Regions from separate parts of the Pseudonocardia sp. NPDC049154 genome, predicted to be linked through region 3. Evidence: riboswitches for the same ligand, from Rfam matches in the RefSeq annotation. Region 3 holds a riboswitch; each other region holds the start of a gene.
The links. A riboswitch is a leader RNA that binds a small molecule or an ion and turns the genes downstream of it on or off. The one in region 3 is predicted to bind S-adenosylmethionine.
Positions count from the first base shown of each region.

Region 1: linked by a shared signal. The riboswitch ahead of AB0B41_RS03500 (LLM class flavin-dependent oxidoreductase) and the one ahead of thrC (threonine synthase) in region 3 are both predicted to bind S-adenosylmethionine.
Region 2: linked by a shared signal. The riboswitch ahead of AB0B41_RS29050 (LLM class flavin-dependent oxidoreductase) and the one ahead of thrC (threonine synthase) in region 3 are both predicted to bind S-adenosylmethionine.
Region 4: linked by a shared signal. The riboswitch ahead of AB0B41_RS41885 (aminotransferase class V-fold PLP-dependent enzyme) and the one ahead of thrC (threonine synthase) in region 3 are both predicted to bind S-adenosylmethionine.

Region 1 covers NZ_JBEZDN010000003.1:166,550-171,149, forward strand. The annotation lists gene AB0B41_RS03495 (LLM class flavin-dependent oxidoreductase) at 1-855, opposite strand, end outside; gene AB0B41_RS03500 (LLM class flavin-dependent oxidoreductase) at 855-2,003, opposite strand; SAM riboswitch class I at 2,209-2,300, opposite strand; gene AB0B41_RS03505 (CocE/NonD family hydrolase) at 2,521-2,904, opposite strand; gene AB0B41_RS03510 (DUF6319 family protein) at 2,939-3,316, opposite strand; gene AB0B41_RS03515 (Dabb family protein) at 4,001-4,291, opposite strand.
Region 2 covers NZ_JBEZDN010000079.1:13,044-17,643, forward strand. The annotation lists gene AB0B41_RS29045 (FAD-binding protein) at 1-818, shown strand, start outside; SAM riboswitch class I at 1,235-1,328, shown strand; gene AB0B41_RS29050 (LLM class flavin-dependent oxidoreductase) at 1,449-2,648, shown strand; gene AB0B41_RS29055 (NtaA/DmoA family FMN-dependent monooxygenase) at 2,648-4,024, shown strand; gene AB0B41_RS29060 (ABC transporter substrate-binding protein) at 4,110-4,600, shown strand, end outside.
Region 3 covers NZ_JBEZDN010000062.1:37,006-41,605, reverse strand. The annotation lists gene rpsT (30S ribosomal protein S20) at 143-409, shown strand; gene holA (DNA polymerase III subunit delta) at 590-1,558, opposite strand; SAM riboswitch class I at 1,784-1,928, shown strand; gene thrC (threonine synthase) at 1,935-3,200, shown strand; partial or broken gene AB0B41_RS25785 (ComEC/Rec2 family competence protein) at 3,540-4,600, opposite strand, start outside.
Region 4 covers NZ_JBEZDN010000206.1:2,433-7,032, reverse strand. The annotation lists gene AB0B41_RS41900 (hypothetical protein) at 1-1,609, opposite strand, end outside; gene AB0B41_RS41895 (hypothetical protein) at 1,617-1,946, opposite strand; gene AB0B41_RS41890 (putative leader peptide) at 2,280-2,366, opposite strand; SAM riboswitch class IV at 2,853-2,966, shown strand; gene AB0B41_RS41885 (aminotransferase class V-fold PLP-dependent enzyme) at 3,023-4,477, shown strand.

The DNA.
Region 1 (4,600 bases), on a different contig from region 3:
GATCAGCGAGCTCAGCCAGGCCACCTGCTCGGCGGTCTGGTCCGGGGACTGGGAGTAGACGTCCGCGACCTTGGCCTCCGCCTCGGCCTGCGTGCTCCCCAGCACCAGCCGCAGGCCCGAGAGGTAGTCGAGGTGCTCGGGCGGGCGACCGAACCGGCGGGCGTCCCCACGGAACGCCGTCCTGTGCTCGACGGCCCCGGCCCGGGTCAGGTCTGCCGCGAACACCCCGTTGGCGTACCGACCGGCCAGGGACCGGCCGGCGTCGGACGTGCTGGCCCGCACGATCGGTGGCCGCCCCTGCCGCGACGGCGGCACGGCGAGCCGCCCGCGGACCGTGAACTGGTCGCTCTCGTGGTCCACCGCGGCGCCCGACCACAGGTCCGTCACGATCCCGACGAACTCCTCGGCGCGCGCGTAGCGGGTGTCCCGCGGCGGGTGCGCCGGGAGCCCGAAGTTTGCCGCGGCGGCGCCGGAGTGCGAGGTCACGACATTCCAGGCCAGCCGGCCGCCGCTGAGCACGTCGAGCGAGAGCAGCCGCTCGGCCAGCCGGAACGGGTCGTTGTAGGTGGTCGACGCGGTCAGCATGAAGCCGACGTGCTCGGTCGCCTCGATCGCGGCGGTCCACGCGGTGAAGCGGTCCAGCCCGTCCGCGACGGCGGTGGTCGGGTCGGTGATCTGCGAGCCGTCCCCGGTGAACACGGCGTCGAGCAGCCCGGCCTCCGCGAGCTGCGCGAACTCCGCCCAGTACGCGGGGTCGTACAGCGAGAACCGCTTCAGCCGCGGGGAGAGCCAGGCCTCGGGCAGGTTGCCGTAGGTCCGCAGGTTGTAGGCGAGGAAGATCCCGTCCCGGCTCATCAGACGCCCCACGCCTTCGCGAGCAGCTCGTAGCTGCGCACCCGGTCGGCGTGCTCGGTGGTGATCGTCGTGACGATCAGCTCGTCCGCGCCGGTGACCCGCGCCAGCGTCTCCAGCCGCTCGGTCACCGTGGCGGGCGACCCGACGAACTGGGTGTCCACCCGGTCCTGCACCGCGGCCCTCTCCTGGGCGGTCCACTCGCGGGCCCGCGCCTGCTCCGGCGTGACGTACGGCTGTGCGCCGCGGCCGCTGCGGATGTCGAGGACCCACTGCGCGTAGGGCGCGGCGAGCTCTTGGGCCCGCTCGTCGTCGTCCGCGACGACGACGTCCGCGGAGACCAGCACCTGCGGCCGCGCCAGCCGACCGGGGCGGAACGCAGCCCGGTACGCCTCCACCGCGTCGAGCACCGCGTTCGGCACCGTGTGGTAGCTCGCCGCGAACGGCAGGCCCAGCTCACCCGCCACCTGCGCGCTCGCCCCGGCGCTCGCGCCCAGGACCAGCACCTCCACGTCCGCGCCCTTGGCCGGGGTGACCTCGAGCGGGCGCCCGTCCGCGCGGCGGGAGGTCCCGTCGAAGTAGGACAGGATGTCCAGGACCTGCGCGCGGTAGTCCGGCGGGAGGTCGTCCGCGCTGAAGCCGAGGAGCTCGCCGAAGGTCCCGAACAGCGACAGGTCCCCGACGAACCGGGCGGGCGGCGGGATCAGCAGCCCGTCGACGACCCGGGCGGGCGGAGGCGGCGGGGCCTGGGCACCGTCCGCCGCGCCTGCCGCCTGGCCCTGCCGGATCAGGGTCAGCAGCTTGTGCAGGTCGAACCGGCCGAGCCCCACGTCGATCCGCCCGGGATGCACGGCGCCGACCGTCCCGAACTGCTCGGCCACCGACAGCGGCGCCGTGTTCGGCAGCTGCACCGCGCCCGACCCGACCCGGATCCGCTCCGTGGCCGCGGCGATCAGGGCAACCAGCACCGGCGTCGACGACGAGGCGACGCCCGGGTTGAGGTGGTGCTCGGCGACCCAGTAGCGGTGGTAGCCCGCCCGCTCGGCCACCTGGGCCAGGTCGATCGAATGGCGCAGCCCGTCCCCGGCCGTCCCGCCGGCGGGCACCGGCGAGAGGTCGAGCACGGACAGCGGCGGACGGTGGGCGGACATGCGTACCTCCGGGACGGGGCCCGGTTCGACGACGGGCCACCAGAGCGACTGAGCGGCTGGGCTGCCGCGGGGGCAGCCGGCGGTCAGCCCGGACAGCAGGCGCTGGCGACCCGGAGCAGGTCGACGTGTCGCCTGCGGGCGCCGACGAACCCCACCGTCGGCGGCGACCACGAGCCCCTCGCCGCTGCCCCGACCCTCACCACTGCCCCCATCGCTCCCGGCGTGAGCACCCGTGCCGTGGCCGGCGGGTTGCTGCGGCGTCGTCGAGCCAGGTCTCTCGGCCGCTCTGGATGGTGGCCCGGAGGCCGTGGTCCGACTCTACGTCCCGCGGTGCGACCGCCGTCAATCCTCCGGACCGACGAGGTGCTCACAGGCCCCGCTGCCGTCACCGCCGGGGTTCGCAGGGACAGCGAAACCGCTCGGCCAACTCCTCTGCGATGGCCTCCTCAGAACGTCAACGCGGCCTTCGTCGCGTCGGGATCCGGTTGACCTCGACACGGGCGAAGGTGTCGGCGCGCTAGGGAGTCCTCGTTGATCCGGTCCCCCCGGGCTGGCGAAGAGGCAGGCAGACCCGGCTGGGACGTCGGGGACCCGTCCACACCGTGTTACGCGCGACCACAGCGTCGTCGATCGACTCCTCGCAGATCCTGCCGTCCGTGTTGGTGTTGCGGTCGAAGCGGGGGAAGTTGCCGCTGGAGACGTCGACTCGGATGCGGTGCCCGGCGCGGAACACGTTGGCCGTGGCGGCCATGTCGATCTCGATCTCGTAGACCTCGCCGGGGGTCAGGAGGTCCGGCCGGGCGAGTCCCTCGTGGTAGCGGGGGCGGAGCCTTGCCGGCCTCGGCCGCCGCCCGGAACAGCGCGGGGTTGAAGTCGTGGCGCGCATGCCGCCGACGGCGATGTCCCGTGGCCGCCGTCAGAGCCTCCGCTTGTCCTCAGTCGACGCCGAGCTGCTCGAGGGTTCGCTGGGCGGCGGCGAGCTCCTCGCGCAGCTGTGCCACACGCTCCTGCTGACGCCGACGGGCCTCGACCAGTGCCGACGTGATCACCTCGGCGACCGCCGGTGGAAGGGAGCGGGACACCGCCGCGACGTCGGTCGCCTGAACCGGCGTCGACGACACGACCCGCTTCGCGCCCACCAACACCTCCACCGTCCAGTCGCCTTCGGCGCTCGAGGTCAGGCTGACCGTCAGCGCACCCGAGCGCTCGCCTCGCTTACGGGTACGCGCGGGGGCGGCTTTCCCGGACTTCACCGGTGTCGGCTGCTCGGGCGCCGACTCTGCCGGCCCAGGTAGGTCGGGGGTCGAGGTCAACGGCGCAGCCGACGCCGTGGACCTGGCAGACCGCCGAGCGCGGACGGGACGGGCGGGCGTCGCAGGTGGAGCCGTCGTGTCGTCCGCGGCCGTCTCCGCCGGCTGTCGCGACGTCGCCGGCCTGCGGGCCGGCCTGCTCCGCGTGAGCTCGCTCGGCGAGCAGAACACCGCATCCCGCGAGCCTGCGGGGCGAACCTGAATGAAGTCACCCTCCTCGACATCACCGACGGCCACGACCTTGGCGGACCCGCCCGCCGGCACCCCGACTGCGGCCGTCGTGAACCAGACCGTCACCGTCTTGCCCGCGGACACCTCCTGGCGCACCGCCGTCACGTCCCGCCCGGTCAGCCCATGCTGTGCCGCGGTCGAACCCTGTCCTGCCATCCGTCAGCTCCCCCCTGCTCGCCGGTGAATTCTCACCCGGAGCTCCACGGGCCGCGCACCGTCCTCGACAGCTCCGACTGGGCGGTCCGTGACGGCTGATGTCGACGGCACGTCGGAGAGCACCGTTGACCGTCCAGTCGGTCACGACGGAGATCAACATCCTGCATCGCGGGCACCCTCCTTCAGCCGAGGAGTTCCTGCCGTCGTGCGTTCCGTGGGCCACAAGCACGGACTCGACGCCCGCGAGCACCTTCGCGTCGAAGTCGCATCGGCGCACCGGGTTACCGGGGGCCGACGTCGTCATCCACCGTCGACCATGAACTGAACGCTCTGCAGGGACTCGACATGGCTCCGCGGCAGGGCGAGATGCGCAGGGTGGGTCAGGTAGGCGTGGAAGTCCTCGGCGCTCTCGAACTCCATGACGACCCCGTAGTCGGCGTTCGTCGGGCGCTCACCGAGGTCGCGGCCCTGGCGGATGCGGACGATGAAGTCCAGCTCGTCCGGCAGCGCGGCGAGAGCAGTGCGGAACGCCTCGATCTCGGCCTCGGTCGCCGTCCTCGTGAACCTGAGGGTGAGGCAGTGGATCAGCATGGCGACCTCCGTGTCGCAGGCACAGGACTAGGTTAGCGATGATAGACATCTGCGCTCCCGTCGCACGAGAGGTGACGGCGAGATCGACTCTCGGGCGACCAGCGGAACACGGCATAGATGGCCTCCATCTGCAAGTTCATCCTCACAAGCCAACGTAGCTGGCACATCCTGATTGGCTCAGCTTTCACATCTCAGGGCATCCGGTATGGCACACGCTGGTTATCGACGATTGACAAGCGTCGAGCACCGGCTCTAGCTTGGTGCGCCTGGCACCGCTGCGGCCGAGAGCGTGTGTCCCCCACGACCCGG
Region 2 (4,600 bases), on a different contig from region 3:
CGGGCTCGATCGAGCACGGCTTCAACCACGAGGGTTTCGTGCAGAGCCTCACGCTGGTGCCGGTCACGGCCGACGCCGAGCCCGTCGAGGTGCGGTTCCCGGACACCACCCCGCACGTGCACGCCTTCGGCACCACCGGACTGATCGTGCGGGTGGGGCTGAGGACCGTGCCGGCGCGGGAGCGGACCGCCGTGTTCGCCTCCGTCCCGGACCTCGACGCGGGCGCTGCGACGGCCCTCGAGATCCTGCAGCTCGACCCGCCGCCGCAGATCCTCGCGGTGACCGAGCCGGAGCTCGCGGCGCTGTTCCCCGAGGACCCGGGGTTCGAGCCGGGCCGGACGAACCTGCGGGCGGTCGTCGGCGTCGACCAGGCGGAGGCGGTGCGGGAGATCGTGGAGCGGGGTGGTGGCACCGTCTCGGGCGTGCGGCCCGACGCGGTGCGCTTCCTCGCGACCTTCATCAACAACCACACCACGGTGCGGGCCAAGGCCAAGCGCACCGAGCTGTACCACGTCCTGGTGCGCGGCAACGCGATCCTGGGCAAGCGGGCGCTGATCGCCGAAGCCTTCGCGGACGCGACCGTGCAGCTGGAGGGCATCCGCGGCCCCGAAGGCCCGTGCCTGATGGCCCGGATCCTCGCCCCGCACCGCGACGACGCCCTGGTGCACACGGGCATGGAGCGCCTGCGTGCCGAGGGCCTCGCGGTCGACAGCCCGCACAGCTGGGTGGTCCACGAGGACATGCCGCCGCGCTGGGCCGCCGCGGACCGCTTCGACCCGGCGGGCCTGCTCAACCCCGGCAAGCTCCCGCGGGGCTGAACCGGCGCGGGAGCCCGGCCCCCGGCTCCCGCGCCGCTGTCAGCGCCGGACCCTCGGCTCGCTCACCGGAGAGGGCCGGCGCCCGGGTCGACCCGTCCCCGGGCGCCGGCACCGGCTGCTCAGACCCCGCGGGGGCGCGGTTGCGGTCGACGTTGCCGGGCAGCGGCGGGGTGTGCGCGGCCTCCCCGCTCGCCTCCTTGTGGAACGCCCCGCCCTTCGCTCCGGCCCGACGAGCTGGGCACTGACGGGCGATCGTCCGGACGTTCGGGGCGGGCTCCGGCGCCGCGTTCTCCCTGGTGGACGCCAAGGGTGTCCTGTCCGGACAATCGAGCGCGGCCTCGATCACACTCGTCACCCGGAGGATTGACGGAGGCGCCCTCCTGATCCGTAGAGTGAGGAGCGGCCCCACGGGGGCCACACCATCCAGAGCGGCCGAGAGACCTGGCTCGACGACGCCGCAGCAACCCCCCGTCCGACGGGTGCGGGTGCTAAAGCCGGGAGCGATGGAGGAGTCATGTTTCTCGGGGTGCGGCGGCGCCACGTGGATCTCCTGCGCACGGCCAGCGCGGGCTGTCGGGCCTGAGGAAGGCCCGATCCCCGTCCCTTCTCCCTCAGGAGAGGTCTGCCCGCATGGCCCCCTTCCACCTGGCCGTCGCGCTCGACGGTGCCGGCTGGCACCCCGCCGCCTGGCGCGAGCCCGGCGCCCGCCCCGATCTGCTCTTCACCGCCCGCTACTGGGCGGCCCTGGCCCGCGCCGCCGAGCGCGGCCTGCTCGACCTGGTCACGATCGAGGACGGCCTGGGCCTGCAGTCCGGCGACCACCTCGCGACCGTGGACCGCCGCACCGACCAGGTCCGCGGGCGGCTCGACGCCGAACTGGTCGCCGCGTTCGTCGCGCCGCTGACCCGCCACGTGGGGCTCGTCCCGACCGTCACGACCACGCATACCGAGCCCTTCCACATCGCCTCGGCGATCTCGACGCTCGACCACGACAGCCACGGCCGGGCCGGATGGCGGGTGCAGACCTCGGCCCGCGCCGACGAGGCGGCCCACTTCGGCCGCCGCACGCTCCCGGAGATCCGCCGCGAGACGCTCGGCACGCCGGAGACGGCCGCCGCGGTGGCGGACCTGTTCGAGGAGGCGGCCGACGCCGTCGAGGTCGTCCGGCGGTTGTGGGACAGCTGGGAGGACGACGCCGAGATCCGCGACGCCGCCACGAACCGCTTCCTCGACCGCGACAGGATCCACACGGTCGACTTCGAGGGACGCTTCTTCTCGGTCCGCGGCCCGGGGATCGTGCCGCGGCCGCCGCAGGGCCAGCCCCTCGTCGTCGCGCTCGCCCACGCCCGGGCCGCGTACGAGCTGGCCGCCCGCGCCGCCGACGTCGTGTTCACCACCCCGCAGGGCGCGGCCGACATCCCGGCGATCCTCGGCGAGATCGGCGCCGCCCAGCACGCGGTCGGCCGCACACTCCCGCCGCTCCGGGTCCTGGCGGACCTCGTGGTGGTCCTCGACACCGACGCCGACGCGGCCCACGCCCGGCTCCGGCGGCTGGAGGAGCACGGCCCGCTGCGCTCCGACGCCGCGGTGCTGGCGGGCACCCCGACCGCGCTCGCCGACCTGCTGGAGTCCTGGCGGGACGAAGGGGTCGACGGCTTCCGGCTGCGGCCGGCCGTGCTGCCCACCGACCTCGACGCGATCGTCGACGGGCTGGTCCCCGAGCTGCAGAGGCGCGGCCTGTTCCGCACCGCCTACGAGTCGGGCACCCTGCGCGAACGCTTCGGCCTGGAACGGCCGGCCAGCCGGTACGCCCGGGCGGAGGTGGCCTGATGACCGCGAAGAAGCAGGTGATCCTCGGGGCCTACTTCCCGGGCGTCAACCACGACACCGTGTGGAGCGACCCGGCGTCGGGCAGCCACATCGACTTCGCCTCGTTCGAGCACTGGGCCCGCACCGCCGAGCGCGGCACGTTCGACCTGCTGTTCCTGGCCGAGGGGCTCCGGCTGCGCACCCGCGGCGGCCAGGTCTTCGACCAGGACGTCGTCGGGCGGCCGGACACGTTCACGGTGCTGGCCTCGCTGGCCGCGGTGACCGAGCACATCGGCCTCGCCGGCACGATCAACTCGACCTTCAACGAGCCCTACGAGCTGGCCCGCAAGTTCGCGACGCTGGACATCCTGTCCGGCGGGCGGGCCGCGTGGAACGTCGTGACCAGCTCCGACGCGGACACCGGCGAGAACTTCCGGCGCGGCGGCTACCTGGCGCACGACCAGCGGTACGAGCGCGCGGGGGAGACCCTCGACGCCGTCCGGGCGCTGTGGGACTCCTGGGGTTCCGACGCCGTGGTGGCGGACCCGGCGAGCGGGCGGTTCCTGCGCGACGGGCACGTGGGCGACTTCGCCTTCCGCGGCGCCCAGTTCGACATCGCCGGGCGCTTCAGCACCCCGCGCAGCCCGCAGGGGCATCCCGTGGTGCTGCAGGCGGGGGAGTCGCCGGCCGGCCGGGACTTCGCGGCCTCGCGGTCCGACGCGATCTTCTCCCGCTACCAGAAGTTCGACGAGGCACGCGCCTTCTATGCCGACGTCAAGGCGCGGGTGGCGAAGTTCGGCCGCGACCCCGACCAGGTCAAGATCCTGCCGTCGGCATCGGTGATCCTGGGCGACACCGAGGCGGAGGCCCGCGACCGGCACAGGGACGTCCGCAGCCGGCAGGTCGACCCGTTCACCGCGGTCGTGCTGGCCGAGATGGTGTGGAACCGCGACCTCTCCCAGGTCGACCCGGACGGGCCGGTGCCCGAGCTGGAGCCCACGCCCGAGGCGCCGAAGTGGATCCGCGGGCGCGCCCCGCTGACCCAGGACGCCCACGCCACCGCCGAGGCCTGGCGGGCGCTCGGCCGCGAGCACGGCTGGTCGCTGCGCGAGGTCGTCACGCACGTGTTCGACCGGGCCGTGTTCGTCGGCACGCCGGCGCAGGTCGCGGCCGAGATCGACCGGTACGTGCAGAACGACGCGGTCGACGGCTTCATCCTCGGCTCGTACGTCAGCCCGGCGGGCCTCGACGAGGTCGTCGAGAAGGTGGTCCCGCGGCTGCGCGACCGCGGCGTCCTGCGCGACCGCTACACCGGCTCCACGCTGCGGGAGAACCTCGGCCTGCGCCCGCCCGCGGGCCTCGGCGAACCACGGCCCGCCGCCCGCACCGCCTCCTGACACACCTCCTGGACCCTCCGCTCCCACAACACCGGAGGACCGGCCGCCCGCCGGTCCTCCGGTCCCCACCTCACGAAGGACCCCGATGACCGTCAGACGAGGCAGGCTGCTCCTGCCGGCCCTGCTCGCCGCCGCCACCGTGGCGCTCGCCGCCTGCGGCGGCTCCGGTGGCAGCACCGCGGGCGCCGACGCCGGCCCGCCCCAGCCCGGTGGCACGCTGCGCTTCGCCGTCTCCAGCGACCAGGGCTGCGTCGACCCGCAGCAGGTCGGCAGCAACGACACGATCTACTCGCTGCGCCAGGTCGTCGACTCGCTCACCGACCAGGACCCGCAGACCGGTGAGCTCAAGCCCTGGCTCGCGACCTCCTGGCAGACCTCGCCCGACGCGAAGAGCTACACCTTCACCCTGCGCGACGGCGTGACCTTCTCCGACGGCACCCCGCTCGACGCGAACGCGGTCAAGGCCAACTTCGACCGGGTCCCGCAGATCGGCGCCCGCGGCACGCTCCCCAAGGGCTACCTCGCCGGCTACCAGGGCACGACGGTCACCGGCCCGACGCAGTTCACGGTGAACTT
Region 3 (4,600 bases):
GCCCGTGCAGGGCCGTCCGCGCCGGGTTGTAGCATGGACGACCGAGTGCTCGGCGTGCTCGCTCGCATCGGTGGAGAACCGGTCGGGGTCGCCTGAGCCCCCCGATACGTACCAGCACCAGGAAGACTCGAGGCACACCAGCGTGGCGAACATCAAGTCCCAGATCAAGCGGGTCAAGACCAACGAGAAGCGCCGTCAGCGCAACAAGTCGGTCAAGTCGTCGGTCAAGACCGCGATCCGCAAGTTCCGCGAGGCCGCCGAGGCCGGCGAGACCGAGAAGGCCGTCGAACTGCAGCGCGCCGCCGCTCGCGCCCTCGACAAGGCCGCCAGCAAGGGCGTCATCCACAAGAACCAGGCCGCCAACCGCAAGTCGGCCATCGCCAGGCGCGTCGCCAAGATCGGCGCCTGAGTCCTCGGGCGCGGTCGCGCGCCCGGTGAAGCTCCCGGGTCCGCCCGGTCGAGCGTTCCCGTCGACGGCACTGTCCTTTCCCGTGGGGCAGTGCCGTCGACGTGTTCTCGGATGATGGCGAGGCTGTGGGCGTCATGGCTCCACGACGCGTCGGAGGGGCGCGGCTCCGGGTGACGTGTGTCAGCGGGTGCCGCGGGCGTCGACGACCGCGAGGACCGCGCGCTCCAGGGCGTAGGCGGGGTCGGCGGCCGCACCCTTGACGTCGGCGTTGACCTGCGCGGTCGCGGCGATCGCGGTCGCGAGGCCCGCCGGCCGCCAGGCCCGCACCTGCCCCTGCGCCTTGCGGATCTTCCAGGGCGGCATGCCGAGGCTGCCCGCCAGGCGGTTGGGATCGCCCCGGCCGGCCGCACCGACCTTGGCGAGGGTGCGCACGGCGTCGGCCAGTGCGTCGGCCACCAGGACCGGCGCGACCCCCAGCACGAGCGCCCAGCGCAACGCCTCCAACGCGCCCGCCCGGTCCCCCGCGACCGCCTTGTCCGCCACCGCGAAGCCCGACGACTCCGCCCGGCCCCGGTGATACCGGCGCACGGCCTGGCCGTCGACCTGCCCGCCCGTGTCGGAGACCAGCTGGTTCGTGGCCGAGGCCAGCTCCCGCAGGTCCGAGCCGACCGCCTCGAGCAGCACGCTCACGGCCTCGGCGGTGATCGAGCCGCCGGCCCGCCGAACCTCGGCGCGCACGAAGTCGGCGCGCTCCTCGGCGCGGGTCAGCCGGTCGCACTTGGTGACGGCCGCGCCGGCCTTCCGCAGGTCGTCGGCCAGCTGCTTGCCGCGGGCCCCGCCCGCGTGCACCGCGACCAGCACGATCCCGTCGGCCGGCTCGGCCACGTAGGCCATGATCGCGGCGACCAGGTCCTTGCCCGCCTCGTGCGCCCCCTGGATCACCACGACCCGGCCCTCCGCGAACAGCGAGGGGCTCAGGTGCCCGACCAGCTCGCCCGGGGTGAGCTCGGCGGGTCGGAACCGGCGGATGTCGGCCTCGGGGTCGACCGCCCGGGCGGCACGGAGGATCTCGCTCACGGCCCGCTCGACCAGCAGCTCCTCTTCTCCCACGATGAGCTGCACGGGGGCGGGCGGCTTCGTGGCCGGCATGGCCGGGCTCCTCTCGCACGCGTCGCGCGGTGCCGCGCACCGGGGCCCACCTGCCGGGTCCGCGAGCCATCGTCGCGCACGGCACCGACAGTCCGTGACACGGCTCCCAGATGGTGAGTCCGGCTGGCCCGGAGCGGGGCCGGTGCCGTAACGTGCCTGTCATCCGGATCAATCCGGCCGCCGCGCTCGCTCCACGCACGAAGCCTGCACGGCACAACTGCATATGGCTCATCCAGAGGGGCAGAGGGAACGGCCCGACGAAGCCCCGGCAACCGGCGTCGAACGACGATCCGCGCAGCGCACCGCTCGGTGCGCGCACGTCGACGAACCAGGTGCCAATTCCGGCCCGCGCCAGCGGGACAGATGAGGAGATCTGATGACTCTCACTGCAGACACCCCTGCCAGCACCACCCTCGACCTCGGCTCCGCCCGCGCGCTGTCCTGTCGCGAGTGCGGCCACCAGACGCCGCTCGCCGCGGAGTTCGCCTGTCCGCAGTGTTTCGGCCCGCTCGAGATCGCCTACGACTTCCCGCAGGTCACGCGGGAGTCGATCGAGTCCGGTCCCAAGTCGATCTGGCGCTACAAGGACCTCCTCCCCGTCCCGGCGAACGTCCAGTCCTTCCCGAACACCGAGCCCGGCTTCACCCGCTTGATCCAGGCGGACCGGCTCGCCGCCGAGCTCGGGCTCCGCAAGCTCTGGGTGAAGGACGACACCGGCAACCCCACCCACTCCTTCAAGGACCGGGTCGTGGCCGTCGCCCTCGCCGCCGCCCGCGAGCTGGGTTTCTCCGTCCTCTGCTGCCCCTCCACCGGCAACCTGGCCAACGCCGTCGCCGCGGCGGCCGCCCGCGCCGGCTGGGACTCGGTCGTGCTGATCCCCTCCTCGCTCGAGCAGGCGAAGATCACCACCACCGCGGTCTACGGCGGCACCCTGCTCGCCGTCGACGGCAACTACGACGACGTGAACCGCCTCGCCACCGAGCTCGCCGCGGAGCACGAGGAGTGGGCGTTCGTGAACGTGAACGTCCGCCCGTACTACGCCGAGGGCTCGAAGACCCTGGGCTACGAGGTCGCCGAGCAGCTCGGCTGGCGCCTGCCCGACCAGATCGTCGTCCCGGTCGCCTCCGGCTCGCAGCTGACCAAGGTCGACAAGGGCTTCGGCGAGTTCGTGAAGCTCGGGCTCGTCGACGAGAAGCCCTACAAGATCTTCGGTGCCCAGGCCACCGGCTGCTCGCCCGTCGCCTCGGCCTTCGAGGAGGGCCACGACTTCATCCAGCCGGTCCGGCCGGACACCATCGCCCGCTCGCTGGCGATCGGCAACCCCGCCGACGGCCCCTACGTCCTCGACTCCGTGCGCCGCACCGGCGGCGCCGTCGGCCACGTGACCGACGAGGAGGTCGTCGAGGGCATCCGGCTGCTCGCCCGCACCGAGGGCGTGTTCGCCGAGACCGCGGGCGGCGTCACCGTCGCGACCGCGAAGAAGCTCATCGAGGCCGGCACGATCGACCCCGACGCCGAGACCGTCCTGCTGATCACCGGCGACGGGCTGAAGACGCTCGACGCCGTGTCGGCCCACGCCCGCCCGACCGCCACGGTGCCGTCGACCAGCAAGGCCGTCCGCGAGGCGCTCGAGGGCCGCTGACCCGGCACGCCAGGACCACGACCGGGCCCGGAGGACATGTTCCTCCGGGCCCGTCGTCGTTCCGGAGGCCCGGCGCCGGTTACGGCGGCCCGCGCGGGAGCGCCGGGGGCCCGGGAGCGGGTCCCCGCGCGCGACGAGTTCGTCGTCGCGCGTGAAGGCCACGTCGCCCGACTGGTCGGTCCGTCGCACGACGGCCCCCGACGTCGTCAGGAGGTCCAGCAGGCCCGGGTTCGGGTGCCGGTAGGAGTTGCCCGCACCCACGCTGACCAGGGCGACCCGCGGCGCGACGGCCCGCAGGAAGTCCGGGCTGGTCGAGCGGGAGCCGTGGTGGGGCACCTTGAGCACCTCCGCCCGCAGGTCCGCGCCGCTGTGCAGGAGGTCGGCCTGGGCGTCGAGCTCCACGTCGCCGGCCAGCAGGATGCGGCCGGCCGGTGTGGTCGCGCGGAGCACCACGGACGTGTTGTTCACGGCGGTGCCGTCCTCGCCGTCGACGTACTCCGGCGCGCGGTCCGGGGCCAGGACGTCGAGCGTGAGGGCAGGCCAGGCGAGGCGCCGACCCGCGGTCAGCTCGAGGACGGGCGCGCCGACCTCCGCGGCCTGCTGCGCGATCCGACGCAGGGCCCCGGCCGGCTCGTGCGCCGGTCCCAGCGCGACCCCGCCTGCCGCCCGACCGCGCAGCGCGCCCGCGAGACCGCCCATGTGATCGGCGTGCAGGTGCGTGACCACCACGAGCGCCAGCGCGTCGACGCCGAGCCGGCGCAGACAGGCGTCCGTGGGGCCGTCGTCGGGGCCGACGTCGACGAGGACCGCCTGACCAGGAACGCCGGTGGCAAGGACGAGCGCGTCGCCCTGACCGACGTCGCAGGCGACCACCACCCAGTCCGGGGGTGGCCAGCCGGGGCGGATCACGCGGGTGGGCACCAGGACCAACGCCAGCCCGATCACAACCGCGAGGACGAGCAGCCGGGAGCGGCGGAACCGGAGGAGCACCACCAGCGCCAGCAGCACACCCGCGAGCAGGACGGCGCCGCCCACACCGGCGGGCCAGGGCAGCACCGCTCCGGGGATCGCCGCGGCGCGGTCGGCCACCAGCACGAGCCACGCGACCGCGGGCCCGGCGAGCCACGCGCACGCGGTGGCCAGCCCGGGCGCCGGCGGTGAGAGCACGGCGGCGAGCACACCGAGGACCGTCGCCGGCGCGACCGCCGGTACCACCAGCAGGTTCGCCAGCACGGTCACGAGGCCGAGCTGGCCGCTCAGACCGGCGATGAGTGGAGCCGTGGCGACGCACGCGGCCGCCGGGACCGCGAGCAGCTCGGCGGCACCCTGCGGCACACCGCGCCGCTGCAGCGCGGCGGACCATCCCGGGGCGATCAGGACGAGGGCCGCCGTGGCGAGGA
Region 4 (4,600 bases), on a different contig from region 3:
AGTAGTTGGTGGTCGCCAGGCGCTTCGGCTGGTCGGTCTCGTGGTAGAAGCCGTCGTCACCCAGCTCGAGGTTGTCCAGGGCGCCCCAGTGCGGGCCGCCTGCGGCCTTGCCGGGGTTGATGACCTGGTGCCCCTTGAGCGTCGGGCAGTCGGACTCCGCGCCACCGGCGGCGATCTCGTCGGTGGTGTCGATCGAGCAGGTCGCCTTGTCGCCGGCCTCGACCAGCTTCTCGATGTCGAGCGCGATCACACCGCCGGCGGTGCCGGGGTCGTCCTTGCCCAGCGCGCCGGGCTTGCGGCCGATGATGGCGTGGTACAGCGTCTTGTCGTCCGGGCTGGTCTGCAGCCACCCGCCGTTGGAGCTCGGACCACCGTTGTCACCGGCGGCCGGGTCGAGCTCCTTCACCGCGGCGGAGAGGTCGTAGATCTCCTTCCACTCCGGCTCGGGCGCGGTGATGTCCGGCGTGTAGAACAGCGCGCCACCCTGCATGGTCTGGGCGAAGGCGCCCTTGTGACCCGGCAGGTTGGTCACCGTGGTCTCCATCGCCGCACGGTTCTCGTTGTGCAGCGGGTCCTGGCCGTTGGACCGCGGACCGGTCGGCAGGTACGACACCGACTTGACCTTGGGGTGGTTCAGGTCGGAGATGTCCCAGGTCCGGACCGTCGGCCGGCGCAGGTACGGGGACGGCGCCTTGACCGGGTCGAGGATGATCGTCCGCGGCTCGGCGTAGTCACTCGTGACCATCGTGTTCAGGTCCTCGCGGACCTGGATGCCGTGCGGGTTGGCGCAGCTGGGCTGGCCGAGCGCCGGCATGTTGAGGCACTGCGTCGGGTCCTCCGGCGTGGTGGTCGCGGCCGGGGCCTCGACCAGCTTCTGCCCGTCCGGACCGAACCGGACGACCTCGCCCGGCGTGCCCGCGAACCCGTTGCCGGTGCGGACCTCACCGTTGGAGTAGGTGCAGGGACCCGGGACGACCGGGCCGCCCATGTAGGTCCCGTAGGCCGTTCCATCGTTCAGAACCCAGTACGCGTCCGGCACCGACCCGCAGAGGGTTTGGCTGGGGAGGCTGATGCCGGAGAGCTTGAGCTCCGGCAGCGCGGACACGTCGAAGACATAGGTGGCCGCCGAGTAGAGGCCACCCGCGTAGATCTTGTCGCCCTTGCGCCACGAGTACTGCATGTGGTGCGGCTCGTTCTCGACCAGCGGGCCGACGGTCGCCGTGTTGACGACCTTGCCGTAGCTGGGCGAGCCCTTGGTGACGTCCACGACCGCCATGAAGTCCGGGCCCGGCAGGGCGTTGCGGACCTTGTCGGTCGGGTTCGTCAGGGACCCGGGCAGGTTCTTGACGTCGGGGACCACCGTGTCGGCGACGTTCTCGTCACCGGCCCACACGACCATGTACTCCGGTCGCGTGGACGCGCCGCGCGAGTCCTCGGCGGCGTCGGTGTCGATGTTGTTCTCGACCCAGTAGTCCTTGCCGTCGGCCCCCTTCACGGCGGACTTGACGGTCTCGACGTCGGCGTACGCGTCGCCGCCCGGCAGGGTGGTCACCCCGGCGACGACGCCCAGGGCCAGGAGCCCGAGCAGGATCTTCTTCGGTGCGCGCATCCCGGCCTCAGCTCGGCAGCAGTCGGCTGGGCGCGCCCACGGCCGACTGGGTCAGCCCGGCGATCGGGACGCCGGCGGGGGCGAAGTCACGGCCCTGGTCGAGCAGGTCGCCGCCCTCGAACGCCGTGTACGACGGCTCCACGTACGGCGCCTCCGGCGCGGGCGCCGGCTCCTCGTCGTAGTGGGCCGTGAGCAGCGGCGCGAGGTCCGGCACCAGGTCCGGGGTGGCGGCCTGGGCCGGCCCGCTGAGGCCGACCACGGCGGCGCCCGCCAGGGTCGCGGACCCGGCGAGCCGGGTCAGTGCCGACCGTGGTGGTCGGTATCGGTGTCGCGGCACGACAGTGTCTCCACTTCTTCTCATCTGGGGAGCGGACGGCGGCGGACCGGCACCCGGGGACCTGCCGGCAGGTCCGATGTGGACGGACCTGCGACGGTGGGGCGGGCAGCGGTGGGCACGGCCTGGTGCACCGTCCGACGGACGGGCCGGGGTCGGGTCGACGGGGCGGTCCGACAGGGCCCGGTCCGGCGGCCCGGTGGGGCGGCACCCGCGCCGCTCGACGGCCGTGTCGGGGACGACGGCCGGCGGGGACCGGACGGGCCGGGCGGGCGGGGACGGGCGGTGCGCCGGAGCGAGGGTCGGCGAGGCGGTGGCCCGGGACGGGCCCGGGCCTCAGCTCACCGTCGCGCTACACAGCGCGCTCGCCACGCGACGCAGATCGACGTGACGTCGATAGGCGAAGCGGTCGGTGAGGCGCATGGCCGGAACTGTGTCATCCGGACGGAGCAGTGGAGATCACCGGGTCGGACAGAGCGTCGTCCCACGGCCGTTCCGGACCCATTTCGGACCCTTTTCCGTGGCCCAGGTCACTCGTTTCCGCGGTTCATCAGCGCCGGAACGGGTCCGGCGCTGCGTGTGACACGGGCCGGATTCTTCACGCGATCGTGTCGGTCGGACCGGGAACCGATCACCTGTCAGCGGCTCGACCTGGCAGTTCTCCGACGCCCTCCCCGACCGGGTGACAGTGCTCCTTCCCGCATTCATGGACGCAGAGTGACCAGCGGTCCCGGTCCGGGGGAAACGGGGCGGAAATGCCGCGGAAATGGAGCGGCCCGCCCCGAAGATCGGACATTCGACGCCGAAATGAGACTCCTGCGACGGCAATGTCCGGTCATTCCGGCGGCGGTTTCCGCGGCCCGGATCACACTTGACCGTTCCGCGGATCGGCACCTACCGTCGTCGTCAGGTCAAGAGCGCCAGCGCCAAGCCCCGGCTCGCTGGCCGGCAACCCTCCTCCGCGGTGGGGTGCTCCGGGTGACGACCGGGCCGCCGCGGACCCGCGGCCGGCAAGCGCGGACCCTTCCGTCCGGCACCTCGTGCCGAACCGGGTCCTGAGTGATCCGGGAGGATCCACGATGTCCGACGTCCGCACTCAGGTCGACTGGGCGCCGCTCTGCACCGAGGCCCCGGGCTGCACCGCCGCGGAGGAGCCCACGCGCACCGCGACCCGGACCACCACGACGGTCACGCCGGTCACGGCCCCGGCACCCACGCCCCTGCCGGAGCTCGTCGGCACCGGGATCCCCGTCCCGCTGGTCGACGGCCGCACCGTGCCGTACGCGAACCTCGACCTCGCCGCGAGCGCCCCCGCCCTGCGCGCGGTCGCCGACCACGTGGCCGAGCTCCTCCCCTACTACTCGAGCGTGCACCGCGGCGCCGGCTACGCCTCGCAGGTCTGCACCTCGGTCCTCGAGGGCGCCCGGGACACCGTGGCCCGGTTCGTCGGGGCGCGCGCCGACGACGTCGTCGTGTTCACCCGCAACACCACGGACGCGCTCAACCTGCTCGCCGGCGCGGTTCCCGGCTCGACGCTCTGCCTCGACGTCGAGCACCACGCCACGCTGCTCGCCTGGCGCGGCACCGACCACCGCGTGCTGCGGGCGCCGGAGACCGTCGGCGAGACGCTCGACCTCCTGCGGGACGCGCTGACCGCCGAGCGGACCGCCCTGCTGGCGATCACCGGCGCCTCCAACGTCACCGGCGAGATCCTGCCGATCGACGAGATCTGCGCGATCGCGCACGCCGCGGGCACCCGGGTGGTGCTCGACGCCGCCCAGCTCGCCCCGCACCGCCGGGTCGACATCGCGAAGTCCGGTGTGGACTACGTGGTGCTGTCCGGCCACAAGCTCTACGCCCCCTACGGCGCCGGCGCGCTGATCGGGCGGCGGGACTGGCTCGACGTCGCCGCCCCGTACCTCGCCGGCGGCGGCGCGGTCCGCTCGGTCGGCGTCGAGGACCGCACCGCCGAGGTCAGCTGGGCCCCGGCGCCGCACCGGCACGAGGCCGGCACGCCGAACGTCCTCGGTGCCGCCGCCATCGCCGCCGCCTGCCGCGCGCTGGACCCGGTGATCGACGAGGTCGCCCCCGCGCACGAGCGCGCCCTGCTCGCGCGCCTGGTCAGCGGGCTGTCCGGGATCGCCGGCGTCCGTCCGCTGCGGATCTGGGCGGACGCGCCGGACCGGGTCGCGGTCGCCTCCTTCACCGTCACCGACGTCCCTGCCGGGCTCGTCGCCGCGGCGCTGTCCGCCGAGCACGGCATCGGGGTGCGCGACGGCCGCTTCTGCGCCCACCCGCTGCTCGCCCGCCTCGCCGGCGGTGCGGACGCGGTGCGCGTCAGCCTCGGCCTCAGCACGTCCGACGAGGACGTCGACCGGCTGGTCGAGGCCGTCCGTGCGGTCGCGACCGCGGGTCCGCAGTGGGACTACCGGGAGATCGACGGCCGCTGGACCCCGACCCCGGACCCCCGTGACCTCGACCCGCTGAAGCTCGGCGGGGTCGCGGCGGCCGGCGGGGCGGCCTGCGGGCACTGAGCGACCCGGTCCGCCCGTCGCCGAGCGGCGGGGCCCACCGCTCGGCCTGTGCGGTCGGGTGGACGGGCGCACCGTCGGCGCGTCACCGTCGTTTTCCCGCAGGCGTGGGTGGTACACCACCGC